DNA from 4 places in the Paenibacillus sp. FSL R5-0928 genome. Region 1 is predicted to be linked to each of the others. Evidence: riboswitches for the same ligand, from Rfam matches in the RefSeq annotation. Region 1 holds a riboswitch; each other region holds the start of a gene.
The links. A riboswitch is a leader RNA that binds a small molecule or an ion and turns the genes downstream of it on or off. The one in region 1 is predicted to bind cyclic di-GMP.

Region 1 (7,794 bases):
TTTAATGCCGTAGGTTTACTCAATACGCTGATTGATTTTGTGATTTTTACATTGTTGAATTCACTAGGGATGGTATACGCATTGGCGCAGGTGATCTCCTATAGTGCAGGTACGGCGAATAGCTTTATTTTGAATAAAAAAGTAACCTTTCGTGATCGCAACCGGGGTAATAAAGAAGGCTTCGACCGCGTGCAGCTGGTCAAGTTTATCGTGCTGAATCTGGTAGTGCTCGGAATATCACTGCTGCTAATGCATCTGTTGACAGACAAACTAGGTATTCAAGTCTTGATCTCCAAGGTGCTGGTTACCTTTATCACGGTGATCATCAATTTCTTTGGAAGTCGTATATGGGTATTTTAAACATTAATTTCAGGCAGAAGGAGTTGCTATGCTTAAAGGCAAGTAGCTGTTTCTGCTTGATTTGTATATAACCATAGAAACAATATACGGAGGTGAATAACATTGCGTAAATTCTCCTATCTACTCATACTGGCTGGGATACTTATCATGTTATATCCGACAGCTAACGAATGGTACAACGACAGGCAGCAGGAGAAGTTATTAGAAACGGCTGAACTAAGCACTGCCGATAGTACTCCCCAGCCAGATTTGAAGAGCAGGTATGCTGAAGTTACTCAGCTGTTAGCAGAGGAATCGGTTCTGGATGCTCAGGCACAGCCCCAACCCCAAGAGACAGAAAAGCCTGAACCGGAGATTGAGGTCGGTGGCAAAGTAATCGCACTAATTGAAATCGGTAAGATTGATTTGAAGCTGCCTGTATTAGAAGGGGCTACAAAAGCTAATATGAAACATGCTGCAGCCCATATGAAAGAAACGGCACCCCTTGGAGAGATCGGAAATGCTGCAATCGCGGCGCATCGGGCTCGAACTACGGGTCGTTTGTTTAACAGATTGAATGAGGTTGTTGTGGGGGATGTTATCACGGTAAAGACTAGTGATCAGGTGTTTAACTATGAGGTATACGATATTTCTGTTGTAGATCCGAGTGATGTCTCCGTTCTTGACGGGAATGACAAGGATAAGATTCTTACTCTGATTACATGTGATCCGCTAGTGAATCCAACGCATCGGCTGATTGTTCATGCCAAATTAACAAAAGGAGAATAGTGAATGACAAGAAAACACAAATACCGGGAGATATTTATAAAATAATGGGTAATCTAGTAAATTAGGTCTTGTTCACAACTATAAATATGATAGTATTATACTATGAAAGCTAAACACGATAACGGCAAACCTTCCGAAAGGTAGGGACGCAAAGCTAAAGGGCCTTTTCCCGAAAGGATGGCAGCCAGCTACCGAATGAAGAGGCTTTTTTTGTTTGTTTCAAATGGATTCTATCAACTATATCTAGTAAAGCTAGAACAGATAGAGCTTATACGATAACGGCAAACCTATCGAAAGGTAGGGACGCAAAGCTAAAGGGCCTTCCCGAAAGGATGGCAGCCAGCTACCGAAAGGAGTTTTATCCGTGAAAAAGGTTTATTTTATGCTGGTGGCGCTGTTCGTCCTAATGACTTCAGTTCCGGTAAGTACAGCTCAAGCTGCAAGTGCAGATGCCAGCTGGTTGATTACATCCAAAGTGGCTCAAGGTGTTATTGGTATTAACTATGATATTCCGAAAGATAAAAGAATCAAACTCATGATCACCAAAGATAACAGCAGCTATACTTATAACTTGTATGCTTCTGGACAAGCTGAGGACTTCCCTTTGCAACAAGGAAATGGGACTTATAAGGTTTCTGTTCTGGAGAACACAACCGGTAATAAATACAAAGCGTTATATTCCGAAGTAGTAGACGTAACCATGAGTGACTCGAATTCCGTATATTTGGGCTCCGTACAGAATGTGAAATGGAGTTCTTCTGATAAAGCGATTGTCAAAGCTAAACAATTAGTACAAGGCAAAACAACAGACGAAGAGAAAGTTAAAGCGATCTATAACTATGTAGTTGCGAATGTACAATATGACTACTCTCTTGCTAATAGTGTAACTACTGATTATATTCCAAGCATCGATAAGACATTGACTACTAAAAAAGGGATTTGCTATGATTACGCTTCTCTTTTTGCCGCAATGCTGCGGAGTGTAGATGTTCCTGCTAAGTTGGTAATGGGGAATACAAGCTACGTTACGCAATATCATGCATGGAACGAAGTGTTGCTTAATGGGAAGTGGGTTACCATTGATACTACAGTGGATGCAGGACTTGCAAAGAGTGATAAGAAAACCGATTTAATTAAAGCCTCAAGCAAATATACTGCGGCAAAATACTATTAAATTCGTTGCTATAAACATAACTCTATTAAATAAACAACTAGCTTAATTATTAAGCTAGTTGTTTATTTTTATATTAGGGGTTGCTTTTCTATTAATAGTTGGGGTATTATAGGTAAGCGTTGTTAGACAGCGTACAGGCGATACAAACGAGGCTGATAAAAAGCTTCGAAAAATAAAGCTTGCATTTCTGAAAACAACATGATATATTATAAGAGTTGCTGCTGAGGCATTAAACGGCGTCAACGAGAACTTGATCTTTGAAAACTGAACAACGAGTGAGTAGGAAATCACGTAAGTGAAATCCAAAATTAGAGAATTAATTTTCTCGTCAGATGTTTCAAAATGAGCATATCGCTCTTTTCAATACTAATTGGAGAGTTTGATCCTGGCTCAGGACGAACGCTGGCGGCGTGCCTAATACATGCAAGTCGAGCGGAGTTACTTTGAAAGCTTGCTTTCAAAGTAACTTAGCGGCGGACGGGTGAGTAACACGTAGGCAACCTGCCCTTCAGACTGGGATAACTACCGGAAACGGTAGCTAATACCGGATAATTTCTTTTTTCTCCTGAGAGAAGAATGAAAGACGGAGCAATCTGTCACTGAGGGATGGGCCTGCGGCGCATTAGCTAGTTGGTGGGGTAACGGCCCACCAAGGCGACGATGCGTAGCCGACCTGAGAGGGTGAACGGCCACACTGGGACTGAGACACGGCCCAGACTCCTACGGGAGGCAGCAGTAGGGAATCTTCCGCAATGGGCGAAAGCCTGACGGAGCAACGCCGCGTGAGTGATGAAGGTTTTCGGATCGTAAAGCTCTGTTGCCAGGGAAGAACGTCCGGTAGAGTAACTGCTACCGGAGTGACGGTACCTGAGAAGAAAGCCCCGGCTAACTACGTGCCAGCAGCCGCGGTAATACGTAGGGGGCAAGCGTTGTCCGGAATTATTGGGCGTAAAGCGCGCGCAGGCGGCTATTTAAGTCTGGTGTTTAAACCTTGGGCTCAACCTGAGGTCGCACTGGAAACTGGGTGGCTTGAGTACAGAAGAGGAAAGTGGAATTCCACGTGTAGCGGTGAAATGCGTAGATATGTGGAGGAACACCAGTGGCGAAGGCGACTTTCTGGGCTGTAACTGACGCTGAGGCGCGAAAGCGTGGGGAGCAAACAGGATTAGATACCCTGGTAGTCCACGCCGTAAACGATGAGTGCTAGGTGTTAGGGGTTTCGATACCCTTGGTGCCGAAGTTAACACAGTAAGCACTCCGCCTGGGGAGTACGGTCGCAAGACTGAAACTCAAAGGAATTGACGGGGACCCGCACAAGCAGTGGAGTATGTGGTTTAATTCGAAGCAACGCGAAGAACCTTACCAGGTCTTGACATCCCTCTGAATCTGCTAGAGATAGCAGCGGCCTTCGGGACAGAGGAGACAGGTGGTGCATGGTTGTCGTCAGCTCGTGTCGTGAGATGTTGGGTTAAGTCCCGCAACGAGCGCAACCCTTAACTTTAGTTGCCAGCAGGTAATGCTGGGCACTCTAGAGTGACTGCCGGTGACAAACCGGAGGAAGGTGGGGATGACGTCAAATCATCATGCCCCTTATGACCTGGGCTACACACGTACTACAATGGCCGGTACAACGGGAAGCGAAGCCGCGAGGTGGAGCCAATCCCATCAAAGCCGGTCTCAGTTCGGATTGCAGGCTGCAACTCGCCTGCATGAAGTCGGAATTGCTAGTAATCGCGGATCAGCATGCCGCGGTGAATACGTTCCCGGGTCTTGTACACACCGCCCGTCACACCACGAGAGTTTACAACACCCGAAGTCGGTGGGGTAACCCGCAAGGGAGCCAGCCGCCGAAGGTGGGGTAGATGATTGGGGTGAAGTCGTAACAAGGTAGCCGTATCGGAAGGTGCGGCTGGATCACCTCCTTTCTATGGAGAATCGTTCTCTGCAATGAGGACATTCAAATCGGAAGCTCAGCTTCCAAAACTCAGGTTTAGGCCTGTTACTCACTCGTTGCTCAGTTTTGAGAGTTTAAGCTCTCAAGTAAGACTTGATCCTTGAAAACTGGATACCGAAACGAATTTGCGTTTTAGAACATCTTTTAGCAACTTGTGAAAACAAGTAAATGTTATTAGTGAGATTTTTCTTCGGAAGAATCAAGGTTAAGCTAATAAGAGCACACGGAGGATGCCTAGGCGCCAGGAGCCGACGAAGGACGTGGCGAACAACGAAACTGCCTCGGGGAGCTGTAAGCAAGCTTTGATCCGGGGGTGTCCGAATGGGGAAACCCAGCTGTGGTAATTCGCAGTTACTCATACCTGAATACATAGGGTGTGTAGAGGCAGACCAGGGGAACTGAAACATCTAAGTACCCTGAGGAAGAGAAAACAATAGTGATTCCGTCAGTAGCGGCGAGCGAACGCGGAACAGCCTAAACCTAAGAGCTTGCTCTTAGGGGTTGTGGGACGTCTCACATGGAGTTACAAAGGAATATGGTAGGTGAAGAGGTCTGGAAAGGCCCGCGATAGAGGTAAAAGCCCTGTAACCTAAACTGTATTCTCTCCGAGACGGATCCCGAGTAGTGCGGGGCACGTGAAACCCCGTATGAATCCAGCAGGACCATCTGCTAAGGCTAAATACTACCTGGCGACCGATAGTGAAACAGTACCGTGAGGGAAAGGTGAAAAGCACCCCGGAAGGGGAGTGAAATAGAACCTGAAACCGTGTGCTTACAAAAAGTCAGAGCCCGATCTATGGGTGATGGCGTGCCTTTTGTAGAATGAACCGGCGAGTTACGTTTAACATGCAAGGTTAAGCCGAGAAGGTGGAGCCGCAGCGAAAGCGAGTCTGAATAGGGCGATTTAGTATGTGGACGTAGACCCGAAACCGTGTGATCTACCCCTGTCCAGGGTGAAGGTGCGGTAACACGCACTGGAGGCCCGAACCCACGTACGTTGAAAAGTGCGGGGATGAGGTGGGGGTAGCGGAGAAATTCCAATCGAACTCGGAGATAGCTGGTTCTCCCCGAAATAGCTTTAGGGCTAGCCTCGGTATAAGAGTAGTGGAGGTAGAGCACTGATTGGGTGCGGGGTCCGCAAGGATTACCAAGCTCAGTCAAACTCCGAATGCCATATACTTATTGCCGGGAGTCAGACAGTGAGTGCTAAGATCCATTGTCAAAAGGGAAACAGCCCAGACCATCAGCTAAGGTCCCCAAGTGTGTGTTAAGTGGGAAAGGATGTGGAGTTGCACAGACAACCAGGATGTTGGCTTAGAAGCAGCCACCATTGAAAGAGTGCGTAATAGCTCACTGGTCGAGTGACTCTGCGCCGAAAATGTAACGGGGCTAAACACACCACCGAAGCTATGGCTAGATACTATGTATCTGGGGTAGGGGAGCGTTGTGTAGGGGTTGAAGGTGTACTGAAAAGAGCGCTGGACACTACACAAGTGAGAATGCCGGTATGAGTAACGAAAAGATCAGTGAGAATCTGATCCGCCGAAAGCCCAAGGTTTCCTGAGGAAGGCTCGTCCGCTCAGGGTAAGTCGGGACCTAAGGCGAGGCCGAAAGGCGTAGTCGAAGGACAACAGTTTGAAATTACTGTACCACCGTAATCCGCTATGAGCGATGGGGTGACGCAGGAGGGTAGTGACGCGGACTGATGGATGTCCGTCTAAGCAGTGAGGCTGATGTGTAGGCAAATCCGCACATCGATAAGGCTGGGCTGTGATGGGGAGCGAAAATTATAGTAGCGAAGGTCATGATCTCACACTGCCAAGAAAAGCCTCTAGCCAGGAGAAGGTGCCCGTACCGCAAACCGACACAGGTAGGCGAGAAGAGAATTCTAAGGCGCGCGGAAGAACTCTCGTTAAGGAACTCGGCAAAATGACCCCGTAACTTCGGGAGAAGGGGTGCCCCGGTAGTGTGAATAGCACGAGGGGGCCGCAGTGAAAAGGCCCAAGCGACTGTTTAGCAAAAACACAGGTCTGTGCGAAGCCGCAAGGCGAAGTATACGGGCTGACGCCTGCCCGGTGCTGGAAGGTTAAGGGGAGTGGTTAGGGGTAACCCGAAGCTATGAACCGAAGCCCCAGTAAACGGCGGCCGTAACTATAACGGTCCTAAGGTAGCGAAATTCCTTGTCAGGTAAATTCTGACCCGCACGAATGGCGTAACGACTTGGGCGCTGTCTCAACGAGAGATCCGGTGAAATTTTAATACCTGTGAAGATGCAGGTTACCCGCGACAAGACGGAAAGACCCCATGGAGCTTTACTGCAGCTTGATATTGAATTTGGGTACGATCTGTACAGGATAGGTGGGAGCCGTAGAAATCGGAGCGCAAGCTTCGGTGGAGGCGCCGTTGGGATACCACCCTGATCGTATCTAGGTTCTAACCTAGTACCCTTACCGGGTACGGGGACCGTGTCAGGCGGGCAGTTTGACTGGGGCGGTCGCCTCCTAAAGAGTAACGGAGGCGTTCCAAGGTTCCCTCAGAATGGTTGGAAATCATTCGCAGAGTGCAAAGGCATAAGGGAGCTTGACTGCGAGACCTACAAGTCGAGCAGGGACGAAAGTCGGACTTAGTGATCCGGTGGTACCGCATGGAAGGGCCATCGCTCAACGGATAAAAGCTACCCTGGGGATAACAGGCTTATCTCCCCCAAGAGTCCACATCGACGGGGAGGTTTGGCACCTCGATGTCGGCTCATCGCATCCTGGGGCTGAAGTAGGTCCCAAGGGTTGGGCTGTTCGCCCATTAAAGCGGTACGCGAGCTGGGTTCAGAACGTCGTGAGACAGTTCGGTCCCTATCTGTCGTGGGCGCAGGAAATTTGAGAGGAGCTGTCCTTAGTACGAGAGGACCGGGATGGACGTACCGCTGGTGCACCAGTTGTTCCGCCAGGAGCATGGCTGGGTAGCTACGTACGGACGGGATAAGCGCTGAAAGCATCTAAGCGTGAAGCCCCCCTCAAGATGAGATTTCCCAATTAGTAAGACCCCTTGAAGACGACGAGGTAGATAGGTTGGAGGTGGAAGTGCAGCAATGCATGGAGCTGACCAATACTAATCGGTCGAGGGCTTATCCTATACTTAGAATGCAGATTCGTTTCGGATTCAGTTTTCAGGCATCAAGCCTGAAATACGCTTAGAAATTCATTGTCACTTCTGGTGATGAACCGAATTTCACGCGGCAGCGTCTGTTTCACAGACGCATGTTTGGTGGCGATAGCGGAGGGGTTCCACGCGTACCCATCCCGAACACGACCGTTAAGCCCTCCAGCGCCGATGGTACTTGGACCGAAGGGTCCTGGGAGAGTAGGACGTTGCCAAGCACACGAAGCCATTGTTGATTTATCAACAATGGCTTTTTTGTTCCCTTTATCGCTTAATTTAAATAATGTGGATAAGTTATGGGGAATTAACGAAATTATAAAAGTTACTAACATGTGGATGAAATAATAAAATATATTCAAAAATGAAAGTAGTCCCCAATTTA
Region 2 (7,794 bases), 180 kb from region 1:
GTTGGTAAGATAATTGTGCTTTTACTGAGGTATAAGCGCAGTCCGCAACAATAGCTTTTACCTGCGGCGGAAGATCTTCCCCTGAGGTCATTAGCACTGTAGCACCGCCCATAGAAACACCGTGAAGCACAATTTGAGCACTAGACCTAGTCTTTTTAATCATGTATTCAATCCATTGCAAATAATCTTTTCGTTCCGGCCAACCAAAACCAATGTAATCCCCTGCGCTATCTCCATGCCCCCTTGCATCGGGAATTAGGATGTTAAAGCCTAAGTTCTCGTAGTAGATTTTGGCGTACGCCCCCATATCCTTTGCTTTACCTGAATAACCGTGGGCTAGAATGGCTGTGCGTCCCGCAGCACGATTAGATTGGAGTAAGAAACCTCTTAGTTTAAGTCCATCTGCAGATACGATCTCAATATTCTCGAAGCTCTGGCGAGAGACCCAATCCTTCCCCTCCCCCCAAGAAGCTCCGGCAACCGGAGGATCAGCCTTCAGATTAGGATTATTACTTAGAAATACCTTTGGCGCTCGTTTAATAGCAATACCATAGAAGAAAAATCCCACATAGATTAGAATCCCTATGATGATTACAGCGCTAATAATGAACCATATCAATTCGCCTTCGCCATCCCCTCTTCATTTCTTTTGCAACAAGAGTATACCATCTACTTAGAATGCACCAAACTATCGCAATCATGACATACAAATAGAGCCGCCATCGGGACACCCCCCGAAAGCGACTCTATGTTGCTCTACCGTTTATTATTTATTCTTTTTGGAGAACTTGGTTCTCATTAATAATCCGATAAGTGCAAAACCTAAACCTGCTACATAGTAAGGTGCAGGACTTGATTCACCCGTTTTTGGCAATTCCTTCACAGGTGGCTTACCTAATGGGATCGTATCGTCCACTACGATGATTTCATCAGGTGTTGGTGTTGGCGTTGGTGTCACTGCCGGTACCGGACCTAATGGGATCTCATCATCATCAACAAGTACTTCTGTGCTATTCGACGGTGTTGGTACTGGCGCTGGTGTCGGCGAAGCTACAGGCCCAAGCGGCACAGGATCTTCTGCAAGAACTATAGTGCCAATTACGGATGATGGCGTTGGTGTCGGGAACACCGAAGTCTCTGGTGTCGACGTTGGTGTTGCCTCAGGCGTTACCGTTGGTGTTGGTGATACCTCTGGCGTTACCGTCGGTGTCGGTGTTACCTCTGGCGTTAGCGTCGGTGTCGGTGTTGCTTCTGGTGTTACTGTCGGTGTCGGTGTTGCTTCAGGCGTTACCGTCGGTGTCGGTGTTGCTTCTGGTGTTACCGTCGGTGTCGGTGTTGCTTCTGGCGTTGGCGTTGGTGTCGGCGTCACTGTTGGCGTCGGCGTTGGTGTTGGCGTTGGCGTCGGCGTTGGTGTCACTGTTGGCGTTGGCGTCGGCGTTGGTGTCACTGTTGGCGTCGGCGTTGGTGTCACTGTTGGCGTCGGCGTTGGCGTCGGCGTTGATGTCACTGTTGGCGTCGGTGTTGGCGTCGGCGTTGGTGTCACTGTTGGCGTTGGCGTCGGCGTTGGTGTCACTGTCGGCGTCGGTGTTGGCGTCGGCGTTGGTGTCACTGTTGGCGTTGGTGTCACTGTTGGCGTTGGCGTCGGCGTTGGTGTCACTGTCGGCGTCGGTGTTGGCGTCGGTGTCGGCGTCACTGTTGGTGTTGGCGTAGGCGTTGGTGTCGGTGTCACTGTCGGCGTTGGTGTCGGACATGGTGTTGGTGTTGGCGTCACTGTCGGCGTTGGTGTTGGTGCCACTGTCGGCGTTGGCGTTGGTGTCACTGTTGGCGTTGGCGTTGGTGTCACTGTCGGCGTTGGCGTTGGTGTCACTGTCGGCGTTGGCGTCACTGTCGGCGTTGGCGTTGGTGTCACTGTCGGCGTTGGCGTTGGTGTCACTGTCGGCGTTGGCGTTGGCGTCACTGTTGGCGTTGGCGTTGGTGTCACTGTTGGCGTTGGTGTCGGCGTTGGTCCAGGTTCATCACCATCGTATGGATAGTGGTGAAATTCACCACCACCAGTCCCTTTGAGTGAAGCCGCCACTAAAGTACCGTTAATCTGACCATTAATAAAATCAACATGAGCATAGGGGGCAAGTATGCTTCCCATTACACCTATGCCTGCCATATCCAGATACGCAGCTTGGCTAAAGTTAAGCAAAATTTTCTTGCTATTCAACACGTTATTAGGTAGAAATCCGAAGTTTTTCATTTTTACGTTAGAACCATCAATATTAATAATTGCTGTAGATCCTGAAGGAACATTTATTGTAATTCCATAGGTATTAGAGACGTTATCTCCTGGAACATTAAAAACATTGACCGCAGGATCTGTACCTGTCAGGGTAAGACTGCCATATTGGTACACTGTTGTTCCATTCGCCGGCAATGCTGCAAGTTCTGCTGATTTGTCCTTCAAAGACTGACCTACGGCTGAAAAGTCAATCGTACTCCCCTGTCTTTTTGTACCTCCCTTGAGGAGCGTTACATTCCCTGAAAAATCTCCCCCGTGCACGATATTCCCATAAACAGTACCTCCGTTGAAAGTAAGATTCCCTCCAACAACAAGTGTGTCAGTCAAGGAAACCTCAGCAGCGGTCAACCTATCTCCAACACTATAGTTGGTTAAGTTAACGTTACCTCCAGCAGCAAACCTTCCTTCCGTATCCGAAACCGTTGTTATATCCCCTAGAATAAACACGTTGTAGACCCCTGCAATTCCCAATGTAGAAGAACTACTAGCTCCAGCAACTCCAGCTCCTAATGAGGAAAGCCCACTACCTACCGTCAAAATCCCAGCTAATACAAGCGAGAGTAACGGTCTTATTCTTCTTTTCAAATGGCACACCTCCTAAAACTATGATTTATATTAATCAGAATAATTACCAGAAACTCTAAAGGACCTAACAACAAAAAAGACCGCCAAAAAGAAGTGGAATTCCCTTCTCATGGCAGTCGGACGGTCATTGTGCCTTTAAGACACTTTAGACTCCTGGACTTTGCGTCCCGCCCTTTCAGACGGTTTGCTATTATCATGACTATATATATGTATTACACTGCAAGTCCAGAACTGGTAGCCGAAGCATTCTCTCCAATAACCGTCTATGACTTTTAATACTTTTTGAATTAATAACAGTTTAGCGCCCCACACCCACAATTGTCAATCAATTCCTTTCGATGATCCCCCTCATTATTACCATACAAAAAAAGCGCCTAAAGGCGCTTCGCATAAGGTTTTTCATTAAATTTTAAAGTAACTGTATATAGCCCAATATGGATATCCATAAGGGAACACTCAGAATTAAACCAAAAAACAATCCACGCTGGAGGCTGCCCTCTTTTTCCATCATAATTCTCCCTTATGTGCGTCCTATACATTAATTTTTATTATTACAATTTTAATATAATTTATTCTTCGTTATTTAGTTGTGAATTTAATCACATTGGATAAGCTGTTTAGAAATACCATTGATTATTTTTGGAATATCGGGTTAGAATACGAATATACGTTCCTATTAGAGGTGATGAGATTCATGCATAGAGCAGAAAGCAGGGACAACATGCTGGTGAAATCTTATTTATTGCTTCCGATGATTTTATCAGCTTTCGAACGGGACTCCGCCATTTTATCTACACACTTACGAACACCCGCCCCTTATCTGGAGGTGCTTGGAACAGCTGCTGCAGTAGCTACAACAGATCTAAGGGATGTTCGTGCAGAAATGAGAAGACGGGGAATCAAGGTGTATGAGCAAAACAGACTTAATACGGGAATTGAAGCCAAGTATATATGTCGTGGCTATCACGAACGAATGCTGCTGTTGAATGACATTGTTGCGGCTCAGGCTGCCATCCATATGCGCAGATACCTAGGGCTGGATATTTCCTCTTTTAAGAGTTACGAAGAACAGTTTCAAATTAAATAAAGCTGTATAGAAGCCGCTCTACTCCCCCCCCATCAATTAGTGAACAAAAAAATAGGCCTTACCATGGGAGTTGGCAAGACCTGAGAGAGATATACCACAAAACACTGGGGGGTGTTTGGTGTCTTCAATATATACCTCGAACCTGAAAAAAAGCTGATAGGCACATAAAAATTACATTAAAAATATCATTCGCCGTTCAGAAGTGATTAGAGTGCTCCCACAAGCTTAGCCGACCTTTAGCTGGAATTGGATGGCTTAATGGATGAACCCCTTCAAGCTTCCAAGCAAACCGTCCTTCGCTATAGTCGCCAAAATCATATTCGTTCCCATTGATCCATTCCCTTAAATCCACCTCTGGAGTAACCACATAACATCCCGCGAGCTGACCTGTAGCAATAATAGCTCCTGTCGGCAAATTATTTGCTGTATAGCCATGTTTCGCCAATACTGATTTGTACGGTTCCTGTTCACAAATCTTTTTGTCAATCCTCATTCCGGCATGAATGCCTAACTCGCCGCGGTAGGCTGTTCTCCATGAACGAGTTTCAAACTCTTTTTCACCAAGAGCAATTAAGATCGCCCAAGGCTGCCGTATTGTTATACACCGCATGATATCTATCCCCTTTGTTTATGTTGGACGCTTGTCACGAATACCACGGGCCTCGATCTCGCGTTGTGTAATCTTGCTCGCCTTGATCTGATAAATAATCCCAACCGTTTGGTCGATACTCATTTCCATCAATGATCGCCTCTAAACTAAGAACATTCATTTTTATTATATACAAACAAAAGTTCTAAATATCAATATTATTGACATTCACCTGTAACTCCCCACAATTTAAACAAATAAAACAATTAAAATTGATAAAGGAGAATATAGTTTGTATACTAATCAAGTAGTTAGTGTGCAAACTATTTAAAGAGGGGAATTAATTTATGGACAACCCAGGACAGTTATTAATAAGAGTAAGTCTTGAAATGAAAAAAAGCTTAACAAAAAAACTTTTACTTTATAATGTAACAGCTCCTCAATGGGCAGTATTAAAAGATATATCTATTCATTTAGAAGGAACAACTCCAGCTATGATTGCAGAGCGAACTTACTCGGATCGCCCTACAATAACGGGTATACTCGAGCGACTTAAAGCAAAAGGACTTCTGGACATTAGAGATAATCCAAATGATAAACGATCAAATCTTGTATTCATTACAGATTCGGGAATGATAATTAAGAGTCAAATAGAAGTTCTTAGTGACGAAATCATGGATAACGCACTTAAAAATATTTCTGAACAAGAAATGTCCACGTTTATGAACGTGCTTAAAACGATCTATTTAAATATTAGTTAGGGAAGTGAGACTTATGATTCTAATCACAGGGGCAACCGGTAATGTAGGACGTGAAGTGGTTAACGAACTAAGGAAAAGTGAAACACCTTTTAAAATTGCCTCCCATCGAAAAGACAGTGAGTATGTTTATTTTGATTTTGAAAATGCTGATTCTTTTCGTCCAGCGTTAACAGGAGTGAAAAAATTATTTTTACTGCGCCCTCCTCATATAGCTGACGCAAAAAAATATTTCCAACCCCTCATAGATATCGCAAAGGAAGTCGGAGTTGAACACATTGTGTTTCTATCTCTATTGGGCGTAGAGAAAAACCCAATTGTTCCACACCATAAAATTGAAAAAATCATTAAAAAATCAGGAATTCCATATACTTTTTTACGCCCAAGTTTCTTCATGCAAAACTTAATTTCTCAACATGGGGAAGAGCTTCGTAAAGAAAAGGAGATCTATGTACCCGCAGGAAAAGGCAAGACTAGCTTTATCGATGTTCGTGATATCGGTACTGTAACAGCTAGAATCCTAACTGAGAATGGTCATGAAAATAAAGGTTACTCGTTAACGGGAACTGAAGCGCTAGATTACTATGAAGTAGCTGAAATTTTATCTGAAGAGCTAGGAGAAACAATCAAATATGTTAATCCATCAGTTCTTCAGTTTAGAGATAAAATGTTAACAAAAGGAATTCAAAAAGAATTTGTGACTGTTATGATTGGAATTTACTTCACTGCAAAAATTGGATTAGCCAAAAAAATCACGCCCGATTTACAAATATTACTTGGTAAAAGACCCATTACATTCAAAGAATTTGCACATGACTATAAGTACGAATTAGTTTAATCATGGTGGTTTTTTGGCTAAACCATCAGGAAGCATTTCAGGATACATTGTTACTGCCGCGTGCGAGGGGAATCAATAAAGGTCGTCATAATGGATATGCTGCTGTTTATTCTTATATTGGTAATGTACTAAATGCTATGCCTGTGCAACCGATTTTAAACTAATGTCGTAACCACTAGAGGGGAAGGTCCATGATTCAAAAACCACGTACTACTATTAAATGGACTCTTATTTTTGTTTTTTTGTTATTAGTCACCGCCTGTAGTAAGAATGATGAAGTTTTGAAAGGAATTGTACATACAATAGATGTAGAAAATAAAAGAATTTTAGTAATTTCCGAATTAAAAGAAGAAGACTTGAACAAGGAATACAAGGAGGTGCTCGAATCTAATGAGTACTCTCAAGCCATTTGGGTAAATAAAGTTGCACCTTCTAAATATAAAAAAGGCGATGAGATTAAAGTATTTTTTGAAGTAAGTGATGATTCATTCCCTGCACAAGTTACCGCCAAAAAAATCACCAAAATCAAGAATTGAGCAAAAAGAATAGAATCTACTATAAAGAAGCGACGTCTCCAAAAGGGGCGGCGCTTCTTTGTGTAGATTTAAGGAGAAATCCATATTTATAAATGCACTCTGTGCAAAAAAGTGACCCCACCACTTTCGGCAGGGTCTAGATCTATTTTATAAGGGGGTTATGTGATTACTATAATCCTCTTAGCTTAAATAAGTATGAAGCCCGTCTAAAGATTTGCTGAAATATTATTATTTTTATCGAAACCGATCAAATATAGTAACGTATCAATCTTAATTTTCAAATTACTACATATACAAAATGGAGGTGTGTATAAAGATGAAAATATTGAGTCTATTGCTTGTAGCATTGTCTTCCATTGGAGTAGTTGCCACATTCGGATTTTCAACATTCAGCTTAATCACAGGAATTATAGGAGGGCTTATTGCAGCATTTGCAATTTCAGGCTACTTGCAGTCTGTCAGACGTGATTACCCCAATGAGAGCTATGAGAATAAACAAGTTAAGTATCAATCGAACTATAATACTTGGTAAGCAAAAGCCCCACCTTAAACTGGTGGGGTTTTTCATATTCCCAAACACTTGTAAAATCACTTTGTGATATTAATGGTAGAAGAAACAAACGAGGGATAATGGCTAGCTGTAGAAGTGCTTTCACCGAAAATTCATTCCTTAGTTCATAGACTACTTGAGCTTTGTCTTGTTTGGTGATTTCCCCTTGTTTTGAACCTCTAGTTTAATCTGTGCAGGATATGATGTATAGCCCTTTTTAAAAGCTTCTTTCCCATGATGTTCATATTGATTAATCCAATTACTGTATGACAATTAAATAGAAGAGAGCTGCTAAAACAAACCGGTATAGAGCAAACCACTCCAATCGAAGTCGCTTAATCAGTTTGATGAACGTCACTACTGCAATCATTGCCACAAGAAAGGATGTCGCAAAGCCAATTAACATTAGAAGTAAATCGTCAGAACTCAGCAAATCACGACTATCGTACAAATCCAACAAGCTTGCACCAAACATAACTGGCACAGAAATAAGGAATGTAAAATCTGCGGCGGCTTTTTGGCTAGTGCCAAGCAACAGGCCACCTGAAATTGTCGAACCTGATC
Region 3 (7,794 bases), 1.9 Mb from region 1:
CCACGTACCTGAAAATCGTTTCGCTTCTTCAATGTAACTAAAATGAAGACTAGCTTCCTTCCAATCTGATTCAGTTATATTAAAAACCTGTTCAATAAATAAATCCGATCCTTCGTTAGGCATGATGGTTGGAATTGCTTCATTCTCTTGACCACCAGTACTAACTACCAAATGTGGGTTACCCCGTCCTAAGTCAGATGGTGATGCAGCGACTTTGTAACGGATAATGGTTTGATTGGAAACATGTCGAACGGATTCGATTTGAATGCTTGGGTATTGCTTAACTCCAGTATCAATTATTGTATCTCCTGCTTGATGATTAGATTGTAAGGGAATATTCTGATCACGGTAAAAAATGAGATTCCGTGCTTCAAACTTGTAGTCCTTTTTATCATCCTTTAATGTATCAGGTGTTTCATATACTCCAATGAGTTTCTGGCTTTCAGGATCGTATTCTAAATAACCGTATACCTTTGCCTTGGCACCGGATTCACTAGTGATGATGTTTTCCTCTGTAGCAAATCCAATATATTGGGATAGATCAGATTTAGTATCAAGTGATAACAGCATTTTCATTTTTTCTCCATCAGTTACAACACCGTTCAAATTCATTGTTACTCCTGAACTGGAAGTTTGAAGATTATACTGTTGACCGATGCCGTTATTTAATGCATTACTCACACTTCGACCACCAATTTTATCCCAATTAATCGTCATACTAGCGAATACAGGAATGGCTACAAGTAAGAGGCAAGAGAAGACAATACTGATAGGAATAACCTTTTTATTAGGCCTAGGAGTATTCTGGGAGGCATGCAGATTTCTTTGACGTGTATATGCTTCTTGTTCTATGGCAGTCCACATCAAATCATAATCTGGTCGGGGAATATGTTTATCTTTTTCAATATACAGACTCATTACTATTCAGCTCCTTTAGTTGGGTTCCACCCATACTATTTAGTATTTTAAGTCCCTTGTTCAGTCTGGATTTTACAGTTCCTTCGGGTATGCTCATAACTTTAGAGATCTCGGGTACAGTCAATTCGTTGATAAAACGAAGGACTACTACCATTCTGATTTTGTCGGGAAGCTGACTGTATAACCCTTGTAATTCTTTTTTAGTTTCTTGTCGATCCAAACGTTTTTCTACAGGGTTTGATTCCTCAGACCTGGATAGTAAATAATTACGTACTTCTTTCATCCACCCCGTCTTACGCCTTTTGATCACACTGTTGCACTCATTTGAAGCAATTCGTAAAATCCAAGATTTCAAGTTTCTTACCTTCGACTTATCCGCTAAGATAACTTTTACAAATACCTCTTGGGAAATATCCTCCGCATCTGCCTGATTTTTCATTAAGTAGTAACAAAAATAATATACTTGTTCTTTATAGAGCTCGAAAATTTCCCGGTCACTCATTTTGCTGCACCCCCTGTCTTTGCTGTTCTCATTAATAAGACTTATAAGCGTATGTAATCGTTCATTTTTCATTTTGATTGTAGTATTTCTTCTGAGTATCATAGCGAATTCGAATGGAAGATAAGTCGTTTACAGGTAATTATAACCATGATAAAATTAGCGGTGGGACATGCGTCCGTAAGCTAATTAAAACTAATTGAATGTCCGCGTTAAAGGTAAAATCATCGAAAGATGATGACACAAAGCCATGGGTCTAAAGCCTTTCGACAGAAGGAAATGATCGCCAGGCCGCCATAGGGATGTCTTATGAAGCATAAAGGATAGCTCTAAGAATATGTAGTCTATTTTGAGCTCTTTTATTATTTCGACCTATACGGCGTTACATTATCGCAAGGGGCCGAAAGGGGAAGTACATGAACAGTTTTTTCAAAACAATAGGTACTAGTTTGGCAGTAGGTGCTTTATTGCTGTCCGGAACGATCGGATGGATGTCTAATCCTGGAGTAGTGTCTGCAGCTACCTCAACAGCAGTAACCGCGGATCAGATGATCAGCAAAGTAACGGCAGCCTCCAAAGCAATAAAGAATTTCCATCTGGATGTGACCAAAAAACAGGATATTCAAAGCGGCGGGGTGCGTATCAGCAACACCAACACTCTGAAGCTGGATATCAGCCGTCTGCCGAATTTTGCCGCAGCAGGTACTGTCGCTAGCAGTCTTTTAGAAACATCTTACAGCTTGTATGCCAACGATAAGGAGTTTTACTATCTTGTAGACGGAAGTGAGCTTATCGATGAATCTGAAGACGATTCTTCAGGTTACGACGATGACGGGGAGCCGATCGATCCTGATGCACAGTATTGGCTTGGACTGGAGAAAACGGAATGGGAGGCCTTTTACTCTAAAGGCCAATACGATCCTGTTTCCATGCTTGATTCGGTAAAAAGTTATAAAAAATCCATGAAAGTCAGCACTGCTGGCGCACAAACGGTCTTACAATTCACGGTAACCGATCCGACAGCAGCTAAGGGGATAATCAAACTCTATGACCAGGAGAACCTCTGGGATGGTGAGACAGTTCAACCCAAAAGTGTAACGTGGAAATTATTCGTCAATACTAAGACCTGGCAAACAGAAAAGCTGACAGTCGATCTGAGTTATGTGTTGGTAAGTGATGGAGCAAAAGATACATACACCACGAAAATCGAAGCTAAATATTCCAAGAATAATAAAGGTACAGCCATTGTAAAACCGGCTGAACTAGAATAATAAAGACGATTCATATCGAGCAAAAAGCGCTGTTCCGCTGAACAGCGCTTTTTGCTGTATTCAACAGCAGTTCTTTATTAGTTGACAAGAATAAATCATTGCTGTAATTTATATGTATGCGCATGTATATAATATTCTGTTTAAATATAATTTAATGAAAGTTGGGAAAAAGATGATAGCACTAGACACAGCATTAACTTTTCGCAGAGGACTGACACTAAAAAACCGAGTGGTTATGGCTCCAATGACCACGCGAATGAGCTTTTATGACGGTGTAGTAACACAAGATGAATTGAAATACTATTCACTAAGAACGGGCGAAGTAGGTGCGGTCATCACTGCGGCAGCAAATGTACAAGAGGGTGGAAAAGGATGGGAAGGTGAACTTAGTGTTTCCTCCGATCAATTTATTCCCAGCCTTAGCCGATTAGCATCTACTATTAAACGAAATGGAACAAAAGCTATTTTACAACTATTCCATGCAGGAAGAATGACAGATTCAAAAATACTACGTGGCGTACAACCAGTTTCCTCCAGCGCCATTGCTGCCGAACGTCCGAATGCAGAAATTCCAAGAGCATTAACAGAAGATGAAATTTTCGGTGTAATTGAGGATTTTAAAAAAGCGACTCAACGTGCTATTCAAGCTGGATTTGACGGGGTAGAAATTCATGGAGCAAACACATATTTAGTCCAACAGTTCTTCTCTCCACACTCCAACCGTCGTGATGATCAATGGGGCGGAAGCTTAGAGAAAAGATTTAATTTCATTAACCAATTAGTGGATGCAGTTATTGCTGTCGTTGACAATTCAAAGGTTAAGGATTTTATTGTCGGCTATCGTTTTTCTCCAGAAGAATATGAAGAGCCTGGAATTAAAATCACCGATACCTTTTATCTTATTGATAAATTAGCTGATAAAAAGCTAGATTATCTGCATATTTCATTAGGGGATTTTAAAAAAGTATCTGCATCAGAAGATTTTAAAGAAAAATCAATCCTGCAATATGTACATGAGAAAATCAATGGCCGTGTACCTTTAATTGGGGTCGGAGATATCCGTACCAAACAGGACGCAGAGGACACGTTGACAAATGCTGAATTAGTAGCAGTAGGACGTTCTCTTATCATTGATCCTCATTGGACAAGTAAAGTGCTGGAGGGTAAAGAAGATATCATCAGAAGAGTACTTGCTGATCAAGATAGAGAAGAACTCGTAGTAGAGAATGGTATTCTAGAATTCCTTAAATTAATGATGCCTGATCGTTTACGCTAAACCCAAACACAGTTTTGAGCTATATCTATAACGTTCCGCGGTAATTCCGCGGAACGTTATTTTTACTGTAACGACTCTATTCCCTCTTTAAGATTGTTGTCGTATGTTTCAACATTCGATTCATGAGATTTCGCCGTTCTGTTTTTATGTCGGTGTCGCTTCTCTTTAATGCGTCGCGGATGGGGATGATCTCTGTAATTTTCCTGCCGCTTTTTATTCTTCGATCTACACAAGTCGGAATGTAACCTACGTTAGTTATACTCGTGTGTCCTTTTTCATCCTTCTTTATTTTAAGCGTAAGAATGATACCGCTTTGTGTATAAGGAATATTCATTAGTTTAGTCGAAACAAAATTCCCCAATGAGTAAATAACGAATTGTTTTTTTCCACGAAGCGCTAACGGTTGTAGAACATGTGGGTGAGACCCCAGTATGATGTCGGCGCCATTTTTAAAGAAGAGATTGACCAGCTCTTTTTGCCTCTTGTTTGGAGTGTAACGGTATTCGCTTCCGAAATGCAGATAAAGCAAGACTAGATCGACTTTCTTTTTTAAATCTCGAATCTCCCGAATGATTTTGGGCGTAGATATCCGGTTAACCAGCCATGGCTTACTCACTGGTACAGGAATTCGGTTGGTTCCTGCTGTGTAGGAGAGGATGCCGATCGTAATTCCTTTGACGTTTTTAATAAGAGTTCTCTTGGATTCTTCTAATGATTTAGCTGTTCCCGTGTGGTCGATTCCATTACGGTCTAGAACTCGTAACGTCCGAACCAGACCCGGGGCACCATAATCCATGCAATGATTGTTGGCCGTTACTAATACGTCGAATCCGGCTTGCTTAAGTGCAGGGGCCAGTTCGTCTGGACATTTGAATATCGGACCGCCTGAACGTGGGCTTTTCCGGCATTCGGGGCCACTTCCAGCAAAGGTGGTTTCGAGATTGCCAATTGTCAAATCAGCCTGTTTTAGATAAGGAGCTACTTTTGCAAACAGGGGGCTGAACGAATAGGTTCCGTCAGGCTGTTTAGCATCCGAAATAATATAACGTTTGACCATTAGATCTCCCACAGCAGCTATTTGTATTTCAGTCATGGATATCCACCTTTTTATTATTTTCATTAGGATATGGCATAAAGTTGTTATGGGTTATTCTTTCTTTAAGGCGAAGTGCAAACATTTTTGTGGCTTTTTATTTAAAATGTGACCCAACGCATAATCACTTTATTTAGATCGTCTAAATTTAAGGTATTCATTTTTTTCAAACTTTTATAATTTGATTCAAATCCTCTTTTTTGTTTGGCAACCATAATAAAATAAGGTTGTTGATAAACATTATCAATCAAACATTGGAGGTTAAAGAAATGAGTACACAATTCAAAAAAATCGCCGAGGATACTTACTGGATAGGCAAAATCGATAACCGCCAGGTTCCATTTCACCGCCTGATTCTGGCAAAAGGAACTACCTATAATTCTTATTTATTAAAAACAGGTAAGCCAACTGTCATTGATACCGTAGATATGGAATTCGGACGTGAATATGCCGAGTGCCTGGGTGAAATGATTGATCTTCTAGATATTCATTACATTGTAATTAATCATACAGAGCCTGATCACTCTGGTGGACTGGCAGCTCTCGCTGCCAAGGCTGCAAATGCCACGATCGTATGCACCGAGATTGCTGTTCCAGAATTGCAGGAAATGTACAAGCTTCATAGCCGGAACTTCCTGGTGGTTAAAGATGGAGACAAGCTGGATATTGGCGGGAAAACGCTGCTGTTTAAAGAAACACCGTATCTCCATACCGCCGAAACGATGATAACCTATTGTATCGAAGACCAAATCTTATTTCCTTGTGATATTTTCAGCACGCATGTTGCGGTGGAGAATCTATTCAGCGATGAAGCCGGGTTTGATATTACGGAAGATTTCCAGGGCTATTACGCAGCTATTATACATCCTCATAGAAGATATGTAAGAACACTGTTAGAGGCTGTTAAGGATCTTGAGATCCGGATGATCGCTCCTTCCCATGGGTTTGTGATCCGGGAGGACATACGTAAATATATCGAGATGTACGCCACATTGAGCCGCGAAACGACGCAAGGAAAAAAGGCAACCATCGTTTATACCACCATCAAAAACAGTACCAAGAAGATGGCCAAAATTATACAGGATTGCTTGCAGGAAAATAATATTGAGACAGAGGTCTGGGATGCAGATAAAAGCAGTGCCACCGATATTCTGAACAGCATAATGTCAGCTGACGCGGTCTTTATTGGCAGCTCCACTAAATACGCGGACATGATTGGGAATCTGGAGAACATTCTGAAAGAATTGCACAATATGAATCTGGAAGGCAAACTTGCTGCAGCCTTTGGCTCCTACGGTTGGAGTGGTGAAGCCATTGAAGTCATTCAGGATTATCTGAATGGAACAAACATGACGGTGCAAAGCACATCTGAGGTTATTAAATCCACGGGGATGACACATGTAGAGTTCCCTGTACGAATCAGGTTTTCCCCGAAAGAGCCTGAGAAAGTTCAAAAAATTAAAAATGCGGCTGAATTTGTATCGGATTTGCTGCTGAGTTCATTTTAGGGAGGGGAGCATAGGATGACAAAACATTACGTTATTGTTGGCGGCGGAGTAGCCGCCGTCCATGCCGCCAAAGCCATCCGTGATCAAGACGCAGATTCGGAAATTTCGATCCTCGGGGAGGAAAGCCAACTGCCCTATAACCGGATTAAGCTGACTAAAGGGCTGTTTACCGACCTGCACAGTGAGAAGGTGCTGATTAAAAAGGAAAAGTGGTACCGCGATAACCGTATATCCGTAAAAACCTCGACCCGAATCCGTTCTGTCCACCCGGACCGGCAAATTGTTGTGACAGAAGATGGGCAGAGTGTTTCTTATCATAAGCTTTTACTGTGTATGGGAGCGAAGAATCGTGAACTTTCCCTTGAAGGCTCCGGCCTGAACAATGTCCATACCCTCCGGGACATGAACGACGCGGACAGATTGAAAGAAAACCTGCAGGATGGCAGCCATGTAGCCGTAATCGGTGGTGGAGTGCAGGGAATCGAAACCGCTTGGGCGCTGCATGTAGCTGGATATCAGGTAACGGTGATCGAAGCTTTTCACCGGTTGATGGGCAGACAGCTTGATGAGAAATCCTCACAGCTACTTAAGGAGAACCTTGAACAAGCAGGTGTGAAGGTTATTCTTCAAGCAGATGTGGCGTCTATTACAGGAACAGAGTTTGTTACCGGAATTACGCTGGACGACCAATCTCATTTTTCCTGTGACCATGTGGTCTACTCCATTGGTATTGTACCGAATACGGAACTGGTAAGTGGCTCGAGTATTCAAGTCCGGCAGGGCATTATCGTAAATGAACAAATGCAAACAAATGATCCACATGTGTACGCAGCCGGAGATGTGGCTGAAGTTAACGGGCATGTGGAAGGACTGTGGGGCGGAGCGATTGAGCAGGGCCGGATTGCCGGCAGTAATATGGTTGCCAATCTGACTGCGTATCGTAGAGCTGTTCCGGTTACCTTATTTAACGCCTTTGGCATCTCTTTATTTTCGATAGGCAACGTGGATGAACACTATTGCGATTCGGTGGTAAGCGGAGAAGAAAATGGGGCGTATACGCGAATCTATGTGAAAGATAACACAATGATTGGTGCGATATCCTGGCAAGGAGCAGCTGCTTCACTGGGGTATAAAACCGCTGTAGAGCAAGGCATCCCCCTTGAGGGGATCGATGTTAACGGGAGCAGCATCGAGGAGATTATGGCTGAAGTACAAACCAGGTTGAACTA
Region 4 (7,794 bases), 3.0 Mb from region 1:
CGCGATATCCATCTTCACTTGCAGCAACAGAGCGATATTGCTGTTCTGAAGGCAGCGGATGAGGATAAACTGGAACAAGTCCTAACCAATTTACTCGATAATGCTTTCCGCCACACACAGGGTGGCAAAAAAATCACAGTTCATACAGGAACTTGTGTATTAGAAGGTCGTCGTTATCTTGAGATTAAAATTCAGGATGAAGGGGTGGGAATTCCACCAGAGGATCTGCCGTATATATTCGACCGCTTCTACAAAGCTGATAAGGCGCGTGTACGGGGAGAATCAGGTGGAACAGGACTTGGGCTTGCGATTGTTAAAAATATTGTAGAGTCGCATCACGGGACCATCTCCGCTTCAAGCAAACTAGGCGAAAGTACAACCTTTACGCTAAGACTTCCTGTCGAAAAACAGTAATTCCAAACACAATGTGTGATAGCGCCTCTGACAGCAGAGGTGCTTTTTGTTGAAACAAACACATTAATCTTGTTCATCGTGGAACATATCTTGTAGGTTTTGCTTGGGAGGGCATAGAATGATTTTATCTTTAGACCAAGGTACTACCAGCTCACGAGCCATATTGTTCGATACGGAGGCTAAATGGGTCTCACAAGGTCAATATGATGTTAAGCAATCCTTCCCCCATCCAGGCTGGGTAGAGCATGACCCTGAGCAAATCTGGGAGTCACAGCTCGCAGCGGCAAGAGACGCGATTGCGCGGGGTGGCATAGCGGTTGAGGAGATCTCTGCCATCGGAATAACCAATCAGAGAGAAACGGCTTTAATCTGGGATAAAACAACGGGCAAACCGATATACCCTGCGATCGTGTGGCAGGACAGGCGTACTGCAGAGCAATGTGAAGAACTTAAAAGTAAAGGGCTGGAGCAAGTTATTGCGAGCAAGACGGGCCTTGTTGTAGATGCTTATTTCTCAGTTACCAAAATCTCCTGGATACTGGATCACGTGGATGGTGCCCGAGAGCGGGCGAATCGAGGGGAGCTTCTGGCAGGTACGATCGACAGCTGGCTAATTTGGAGACTTACTTGCGGAGCCGTACATGTCACTGATGTTACCAATGCCTCACGTACGATGCTGTTCAATCTTCATGAACGGTGCTGGGATGAAGAGCTAATGCAAGAGCTTCGTATTCCGCGTACCATTCTGCCAGAAGTAAGAATGTCTGGCGGCGAATTTGGAATAGCAGACAAACAGTGGTTTGGGGCGGATATTCCAATTCGCTCTGTACTTGGAGATCAACAGGCTGCATTGTTTGGACATACTTGTCTAGAACCCGGCAGTGCCAAAAACACCTATGGTACAGGCTGCTTTATTCTAATGAACACAGGCACAGAAGCTGTAGCCTCCAGCCATGGCTTGTTGACCACTGTAGCTTGGGGTATGGGAGATGAACTCTATTATGCTCTCGAGGGCAGTGTGTTCGTGGCCGGAGCGGCCGTTCAGTGGCTGCAGGAGGGGCTTGGTCTTATAGAGGAGCCATCAGGCTCAGAAGATAAAGCACGGGAAGTAGAGGACAGTGAAGGGGTTATCGTTGTGCCTGCGTTTACCGGACTGGGGGCACCCTATTGGGATATGTATGCCCGTGGAGCCATATTTGGTCTTACTAGAGGCACTACCTCAGGACATCTGGTACGAGCTACATTGGAGTCCTTAGCCTTTCAATCTAGAGATGTAATAGGAGCTATGGAAAAAGACGCAGGCATGCCATTGACCGGCCTTCGTGTGGATGGCGGAGCTGTGCGTAACGATTTGCTGATGCAGTTCCAGTCTGATATCCTGGGCAGTGAGGTTACTAGAACCACATATGCGGAGACAACAGCGCTAGGTGCAGCGCTTCTGGCCGGGTTAACGTCCGGAGTCTGGACGCGTGCCCAGCTAGAGAGCTTCAACAAGGCTGAGAGGGTCTTCTCGCCTGAGATGGGTATTACTGAGCGGGAAGGTCGTTACAACGCCTGGAAGGACGCTGTAGCGCGTACCATGGGTTGGGAGAAGCATGAAGGATATCAGTGATAAAGGGGCTGTATATGTCTATGGTTAACGGAAACGAATCTGATCTGCCGGGCGGACTATCTAAGCCGGCGCTTCGAGCCCTGCATGGGGCTGGATATGTTCAGCTTCAACAATTCAGCAAGCTTACGGAGGCAGAGCTTCTGCAGCTACATGGATTGGGGCCAAAGGCGATCGTTCTACTGCGGAGTGCTCTCGCGGAAAAGGGGCTCACCTTTGCAAGTAAGTCCTGATGTTGCGTTCATATTTATAACAAAAAGCGGCAAGCTTAGGTGAATCCCTAGCTTGCCGCTTTTTGTTATATAGCTCCTAATATTCAATAACAAATGCTACATTTTGCCAACCGGCGCCCACTGTCCAGAACAGGACTTTATCACCACGTTCGATCTTTCCAGTAGTTACAGCTTTATGTAGAGCAATAAATGGGCTGCTGGTAGAGGTATATCCGAATTCATCCCCTATGTATACCGCTACATTGCGATCAATACCGACTTTCTCACACATCTCTAAGATATTAGGCAATGAAAACTGTGAGAAGCAGGCTGCTTTAATGGCTTCAGGCGCGATATTGTTGTTAGACAGTAGAGTACGAATAGACTCAGAAGCAGCATCTATGCAAATGGAATCATCAAAAGGAATAAACTTCACATTAAACTCTCCAGCCGCTACACCTTGTTTACCCAGTTTAGCCAGGCCTGCGCACGGGAACTTGGATTTATCGCAAACACAAGGATCCGTTTGGTAGATAGAGTCAATGAAACCGACTACATCCTCAGCTTGTTCAAGAATGACTGCCGCCGCTGCATCACCGAAGTTAGCGTAGTAGACTGGATCATTCTTATCGGCATGAGGGGTTACATAATCGGAGCCGATTATCAACGCTCGTTTAATCCTAGGATTCGCTTGCATCTGACGGCTAACCTGTTCCACTGAAGCCGTCATACCCGCACAATTAGCATTGCTGTCAATGCAGATTGTAGGGGATGCGCCTTTGATCAAACGGTGAATCATTAATGAGTTGGTAGGAAAGATATACTCAGGAGTTTGACTTGCATAGGCAATAAGGTCGATATCGGCACCTATGAGACCACTTTTCTCCAGAACATTCCGGGCAGCCTCAAAAGCCATCGTAAGGGAATTCTCATCCGCATCCTTAATACTATACCGTGTAATACGACCTAATGCGGATAATAGACCTCGAATATCAATGCCTTTTTCGTCAAAATGCTTAATGAAAAAGTCGTTACCAACTATATTGCTGGGATGATAGATATCAATGCCTTTAATACGAATTCCGGTCATAATACGCCTCCAGGAAAGCAGTAAAATGTGGCCTACATATTAAGATTAAAAGATCTAGACTGTAACCGCAGAAATGATCTCGATGTTATCGAGTCCAGCTTTACGGCCAAGACGGGAAAGCTGCATTTTGAGGATCGGGTTATTTTCAAGCGTTAGATTTACTTTTACAAACCCATCATTCTTAAACATTACAAAGCAGCTTTCTAAAAGAGGTACCACATCTGGTGCAGTTACATTTAGCTTTCTGCAGTCGATTTTTAGTTCATAGTCAGCTGGAGTAATTGGATTGATAGTTTGTTGATAAGCTTGAATAGATTTTAGACCATCTTCTTCAGAAAATGTTCCATCCAACTCAATGTTAATAACCTTGTTTGCAGTGTCTGTCTTCAAAACGAAACTTCCCATGCCTAAATCTCTCCCATAGATTGAATTTGTCCAAAACAGTTCGACTGCAATATCCAGCCCTTTATATATCCACTTAGCTGTTTTATAAAAGTCAAAATTCGACACTATACAGCAAGTATTGGGATATTCCGACTCTATTATAGGCATATTTTTCAAGTGCATGCAATAATAAAGTCGAATTTTGTATATTGTTGTCGAACTGTTGGGTTATTGGATTTCTTCTATGGTTGCAAGCAGGATATTAAAAGCTGTGATGATTCTAGGTGCCCCTATAACGGGTACTAAGTGTAATAGAATGCCTTTAAGCTGTTCTACGGTAACTCCAACACGAAGGGCCATAACATAATGAACACCCAGCTGTTCGAATTGACCCATTGAAATTAAAGATGAAATGACTGCAATTTCCTTCCAGTCAGGGGCTATAGTATTACGTTGAAAAATATCGCCATAGGCATTCCCCATAATAAATTCAGCCAAGTCAGGGAAGTGGTCTTTAATTGGAGCTAGTGCTTTTGCGCCATAGTCTCCTGATAGATTCGTGAAGTGGTTGAGACCACTGTTGATATTTTCCTTCATGGTTAGCCTCCTAGTTTAGGTTCAAAGTACGGTGTGCAGTCGGAGGGACTTCATCACGGTCTGTTAGTAGTTCAATAACGGCAACATGGTTTAGAGCTACCGCATCTTTAATTGCAGCTGTGAATTCATCCGCAGTCTCACATTTGTAGCCTTTAGCACCCAGAGATTCAGCGAATTTCACGGCGTCCATTGGTACTTCATATAGAGTTCCATCGATACGACCTGTGGTTTTCTCCATACCCTTAAGAGCCATATCTAGTTGCTTATTATTGACCACGATAAAGATGACAGGGATATCTTTGCAGACAGCGGTGTTAATCTCAGCGCCGAGCATCATGAAACAACCATCACCTGTAATGCAGAGGACAGTTTCTTCAGGAGCTGCAACTTTTGCACCAATAGCCATACCGATCGAATTACCCATGCAAGCAAAATAAGCATCAAAAACAAAGCTGCCCGGTTTCTTAACCTTGTACCATTTTGCAGCGTGGAATCCATGGCTTCCATCATCAACGAAAATTGAATTATTATAAGGGATCAAATCACTTAAAGTGCTCATTACTGAAGCCAGTGAAAGATTCTTGAGGGTTGGAAGCTCTTCTGAATAATCAGCATCGGCCAAAGCCTCACGTTTGGTGATTGTGCTTGGGTCAATATGATTTAGGCAGTGCACCAAATTATCGCGCAGGTCCCCAGTGACCGGTATCGTTTTGGACAATAGGATTTTTCCGACAAAGGTTGGATCAATATCAAATTGAATTAAAGTTGCTGGATGATTCTCCCGTTTAAGATTACAGATGGTCATATCACTTAAACGTGATCCAAGCACTATAAACAGATCGCTTTTATTCAATAAATCATCCCCGTGGGTCGAACCGCCAACGCCAATAGGACCATGATAGAGTGGGTGATCCCAGACTATAGCCCCTTTTCCACCAGGAGATGTTACTACAGGAATATTAAAAGTTTCTGCGAGTTGAACAAGCTCTTTATGTGCTCCGGAGCGGTTAATTCCTTTACCCGCAATAATCAAAGGATTCTTAGCAGCTTGAATAGCATCGATGACTCTATCGATATTAGCTTGACTAATTAGAGACTCTCTTTCAGGGATTACAATATTGCATTCTTCCAATACTTCAGTTTGTACATCAAAAGGAATACAAAGATGAACAGGACCCCGTTTGGTGAGGGCCACAGAAATCGCATGATTAAAAATAGTACCAAAGTGATCCCCACGTTCAACCAATTTACTGAACAAGGTGGCAGGTCTGAACATATCAGCTAAATCAGCCAGAAAAGAGGTGGAGTCCTGACATTGAGGAATTCCAAGCTCTGTAATGGATTGGTGGCCAGTAATAAACAGGACAGGTAGGTTGTTAGCTTTCGCATGTGCTGCTGCTGTAAGCAGGTTAGTTCCCCCAGGACCCGAAGTACCAAATGCTACGCCTAGGTTACCTGTTTTCAGCGCATACCCTGCTGCTTCGAATCCGGAGCTTGCTTCATGTCTGCCGGGAATAAATTCAATACCGTAATCCACCATCTTTAGAACTATTGGACAAATGGATTTGCCAATGATCCCAAAAGAATGGGTGACTCCTAGGTTACGTAGTGCTTCCGCCATGTAATCTGCGACTGTCTTCAAAAGAAACACCTCACAAGTTTTTTGATATATATTAGTTATTAATCTACCGAATAGATACGATAGATCAATATACTCAAAAAGTAAAAACCTGTGCTCTATAGTAAGCACAGGTTGGTGGCATAAGGCGCCGCTAAGACTGAACAATAGTTCAGCCGTCCTGGTTCCTCTGCAACCTGGCAATCATGGCCTCAAACGAAAAAATGAGGCTGTAGATCCATGGTTTTGCGTCATCCTCTTTCGAGGATTTTGCCAATATTAATTTATAGTTGATAAGAATAATTTTCCTTTACAATATATTCCTCATTAATTTTTGTCAACATAATCCGCTAAAAAAACTCGAAATTTGACGAAAGTCTTGTCCAAGAGATGAAGTTTTGCCTCGCGAAAAAAACTGCCACCTAAGACTCAGCTTAGGTGGCAGTTGATAGTTTTGAACTAGAATTTAAAGATATGAATGGTTTTTTGCAGATTAAATACGGCCTGGGTCATTTTTTCCGTTTCTTCTGCAACAGACTGCAGGGCATTAATCTGTTCATTCATAGCCGCCGATACCTCTTCAGTGCCTGCAGCGGTTTCTTCGGTGATTGCTGAGATATTCTCAATTGCACTGGAAATTTTCAAGGCACTTTCTAGCATAAGATCACTCTCCGCAGAGAATGAAGAGATTTGCTCGGTAATGTACTGCACGCTTTGTACAATTTGTGCGAAAATATGGGCAGATTGAGTGATCATTTCATTCTGAACCTGCACAACCTCTTCATTGATGGCGATATTATCGATGGCTTGTTTAATATCTGACTCAATGCTGCGGACCAAACCGAATACTTCTTTTGTGGAAGCCGTAGATTCCTCAGCAAGCTTGCGAACCTCTTGAGCGACAACGGCAAAACCCCGACCATGCTCTCCGGCACGAGCAGCTTCGATGGAGGCATTGAGTGACAGCAGGTTGGTCTGCTCAGCGATCTCTGTGATGGTCTTGGTGATCATCGTAATCCCGCGGGCATTTTGTGAGAGAGCTTCAATAGTATCAGCCACTTTTTGTGTAGCCTCTATGTTTTTACGCATGCCTTCAGCCTGTGTATCTACGGATTGGCGCCCTTGCTCAACAAGTTCTAAGGTATGTATTGAACGTCTGTTCATTTCTTTGGTGGAGTTCGTATAATTGGATACTTTGGTCTCAATGTCTTTAATGGATTCTGTCATATCAGCGATATCCGTAGATATTTCATTTGCACCAAGAGCGAGCTCGGTAGAAGAAGAGGCTACTTGTGCCATAACAATTTTCAGGTTCTGGTTCTTATCTTCGATTCCGCGGCTTGCATCCATTACTTGACGGGTGATCTGCGATGCATCGGTCAGAATCTTCTTGAGCTTATCAATCATTGTGTTAAAGGAGCGGCTTACGTCACCCATTGAACCATTTTCGTCCGCTCTGCTAGTGAAATCCCCCTTCGAAATACTGTGAGATACATTAGCAATATCATCAAAAGATGATGTAAGCGTTCTCTCCACGAAGCGAGCAACAGGTAAAGTCAGACCTGCAAGAACAACTACTAGTATAATTCCTACGAGAAATTGACCTAGAATCATTAACGTAACTAAGACAGGAATAGCAAACAGTGCGGCAACGAGGTAACATCCGGCAACAATTCTTTGTTTTAACGGAAGTTTGTGCATCCAGCTCATTGGTAAAATGTCCCCCTTATTAAATTTTATGTAATGGTGTTATTATAGGGGATTTATAGGTCATTGGTCTATAGAGAAGTGTCATAAATCTTCTTTAAGTAGTAGATATTTAGAATTCATGTCAAAATTCCTCATATATTGTGGAAATTGTTTTAATAGC

Region 2: it holds a riboswitch for cyclic di-GMP, as region 1 does, so the genes downstream of both, MKZ16_RS02425 (choice-of-anchor A family protein) here and MKZ16_RS03205 (transglutaminase-like domain-containing protein) in region 1, are expected to answer to the same signal.
Region 3: it holds a riboswitch for cyclic di-GMP, as region 1 does, so the genes downstream of both, MKZ16_RS11525 (DUF6612 family protein) here and MKZ16_RS03205 (transglutaminase-like domain-containing protein) in region 1, are expected to answer to the same signal.
Region 4: it holds a riboswitch for cyclic di-GMP, as region 1 does, so the genes downstream of both, MKZ16_RS22135 (thiamine pyrophosphate-binding protein) here and MKZ16_RS03205 (transglutaminase-like domain-containing protein) in region 1, are expected to answer to the same signal.

What each region holds. Positions count from the first base shown of each region.
Region 1 is NZ_CP150225.1:727,465-735,258, forward strand. Features, by position in the region: gene MKZ16_RS03195 (GtrA family protein) at 1-360, shown strand, start outside; gene MKZ16_RS03200 (class D sortase) at 463-1,128, shown strand; cyclic di-GMP riboswitch class I at 1,242-1,324, shown strand; cyclic di-GMP riboswitch class I at 1,399-1,479, shown strand; gene MKZ16_RS03205 (transglutaminase-like domain-containing protein) at 1,493-2,302, shown strand; rRNA gene MKZ16_RS03210 (16S ribosomal RNA) at 2,670-4,227, shown strand; rRNA gene MKZ16_RS03215 (23S ribosomal RNA) at 4,460-7,385, shown strand; rRNA gene rrf (5S ribosomal RNA) at 7,514-7,630, shown strand.
Region 2 is NZ_CP150225.1:543,901-551,694, reverse strand. Features, by position in the region: gene MKZ16_RS02430 (alpha/beta hydrolase) at 1-619, opposite strand, end outside; gene MKZ16_RS02425 (choice-of-anchor A family protein) at 767-2,872, opposite strand; cyclic di-GMP riboswitch class I at 2,981-3,071, opposite strand; gene MKZ16_RS02420 (hypothetical protein) at 3,567-3,959, shown strand; gene MKZ16_RS02415 (ASCH domain-containing protein) at 4,156-4,569, opposite strand; gene MKZ16_RS02410 (MarR family transcriptional regulator) at 4,896-5,309, shown strand; gene MKZ16_RS02405 (SDR family oxidoreductase) at 5,323-6,144, shown strand; gene MKZ16_RS02400 (DUF3221 domain-containing protein) at 6,336-6,680, shown strand; gene MKZ16_RS02395 (hypothetical protein) at 6,997-7,212, shown strand; gene MKZ16_RS02390 (undecaprenyl-diphosphate phosphatase) at 7,490-7,794, opposite strand, start outside.
Region 3 is NZ_CP150225.1:2,594,967-2,602,760, forward strand. Features, by position in the region: gene MKZ16_RS11515 (DUF4179 domain-containing protein) at 1-918, opposite strand, end outside; gene MKZ16_RS11520 (RNA polymerase sigma factor) at 902-1,420, opposite strand; cyclic di-GMP riboswitch class I at 1,625-1,716, shown strand; gene MKZ16_RS11525 (DUF6612 family protein) at 1,834-2,688, shown strand; gene MKZ16_RS11530 (NADH-dependent flavin oxidoreductase) at 2,801-3,964, shown strand; gene MKZ16_RS11535 (CapA family protein) at 4,041-5,057, opposite strand; gene MKZ16_RS11540 (FprA family A-type flavoprotein) at 5,327-6,565, shown strand; gene MKZ16_RS11545 (FAD-dependent oxidoreductase) at 6,581-7,794, shown strand, end outside.
Region 4 is NZ_CP150225.1:4,886,482-4,894,275, reverse strand. Features, by position in the region: gene MKZ16_RS22165 (ATP-binding protein) at 1-414, shown strand, start outside; gene glpK (glycerol kinase GlpK) at 533-2,026, shown strand; gene MKZ16_RS22155 (DNA-binding protein) at 2,041-2,256, shown strand; gene MKZ16_RS22150 (ketoacyl-ACP synthase III) at 2,333-3,325, opposite strand; gene MKZ16_RS22145 (hypothetical protein) at 3,380-3,730, opposite strand; gene MKZ16_RS22140 (carboxymuconolactone decarboxylase family protein) at 3,938-4,306, opposite strand; gene MKZ16_RS22135 (thiamine pyrophosphate-binding protein) at 4,317-5,957, opposite strand; cyclic di-GMP riboswitch class I at 6,113-6,209, opposite strand; gene MKZ16_RS22130 (HAMP domain-containing methyl-accepting chemotaxis protein) at 6,384-7,634, opposite strand; gene MKZ16_RS22125 (YafY family protein) at 7,756-7,794, opposite strand, start outside.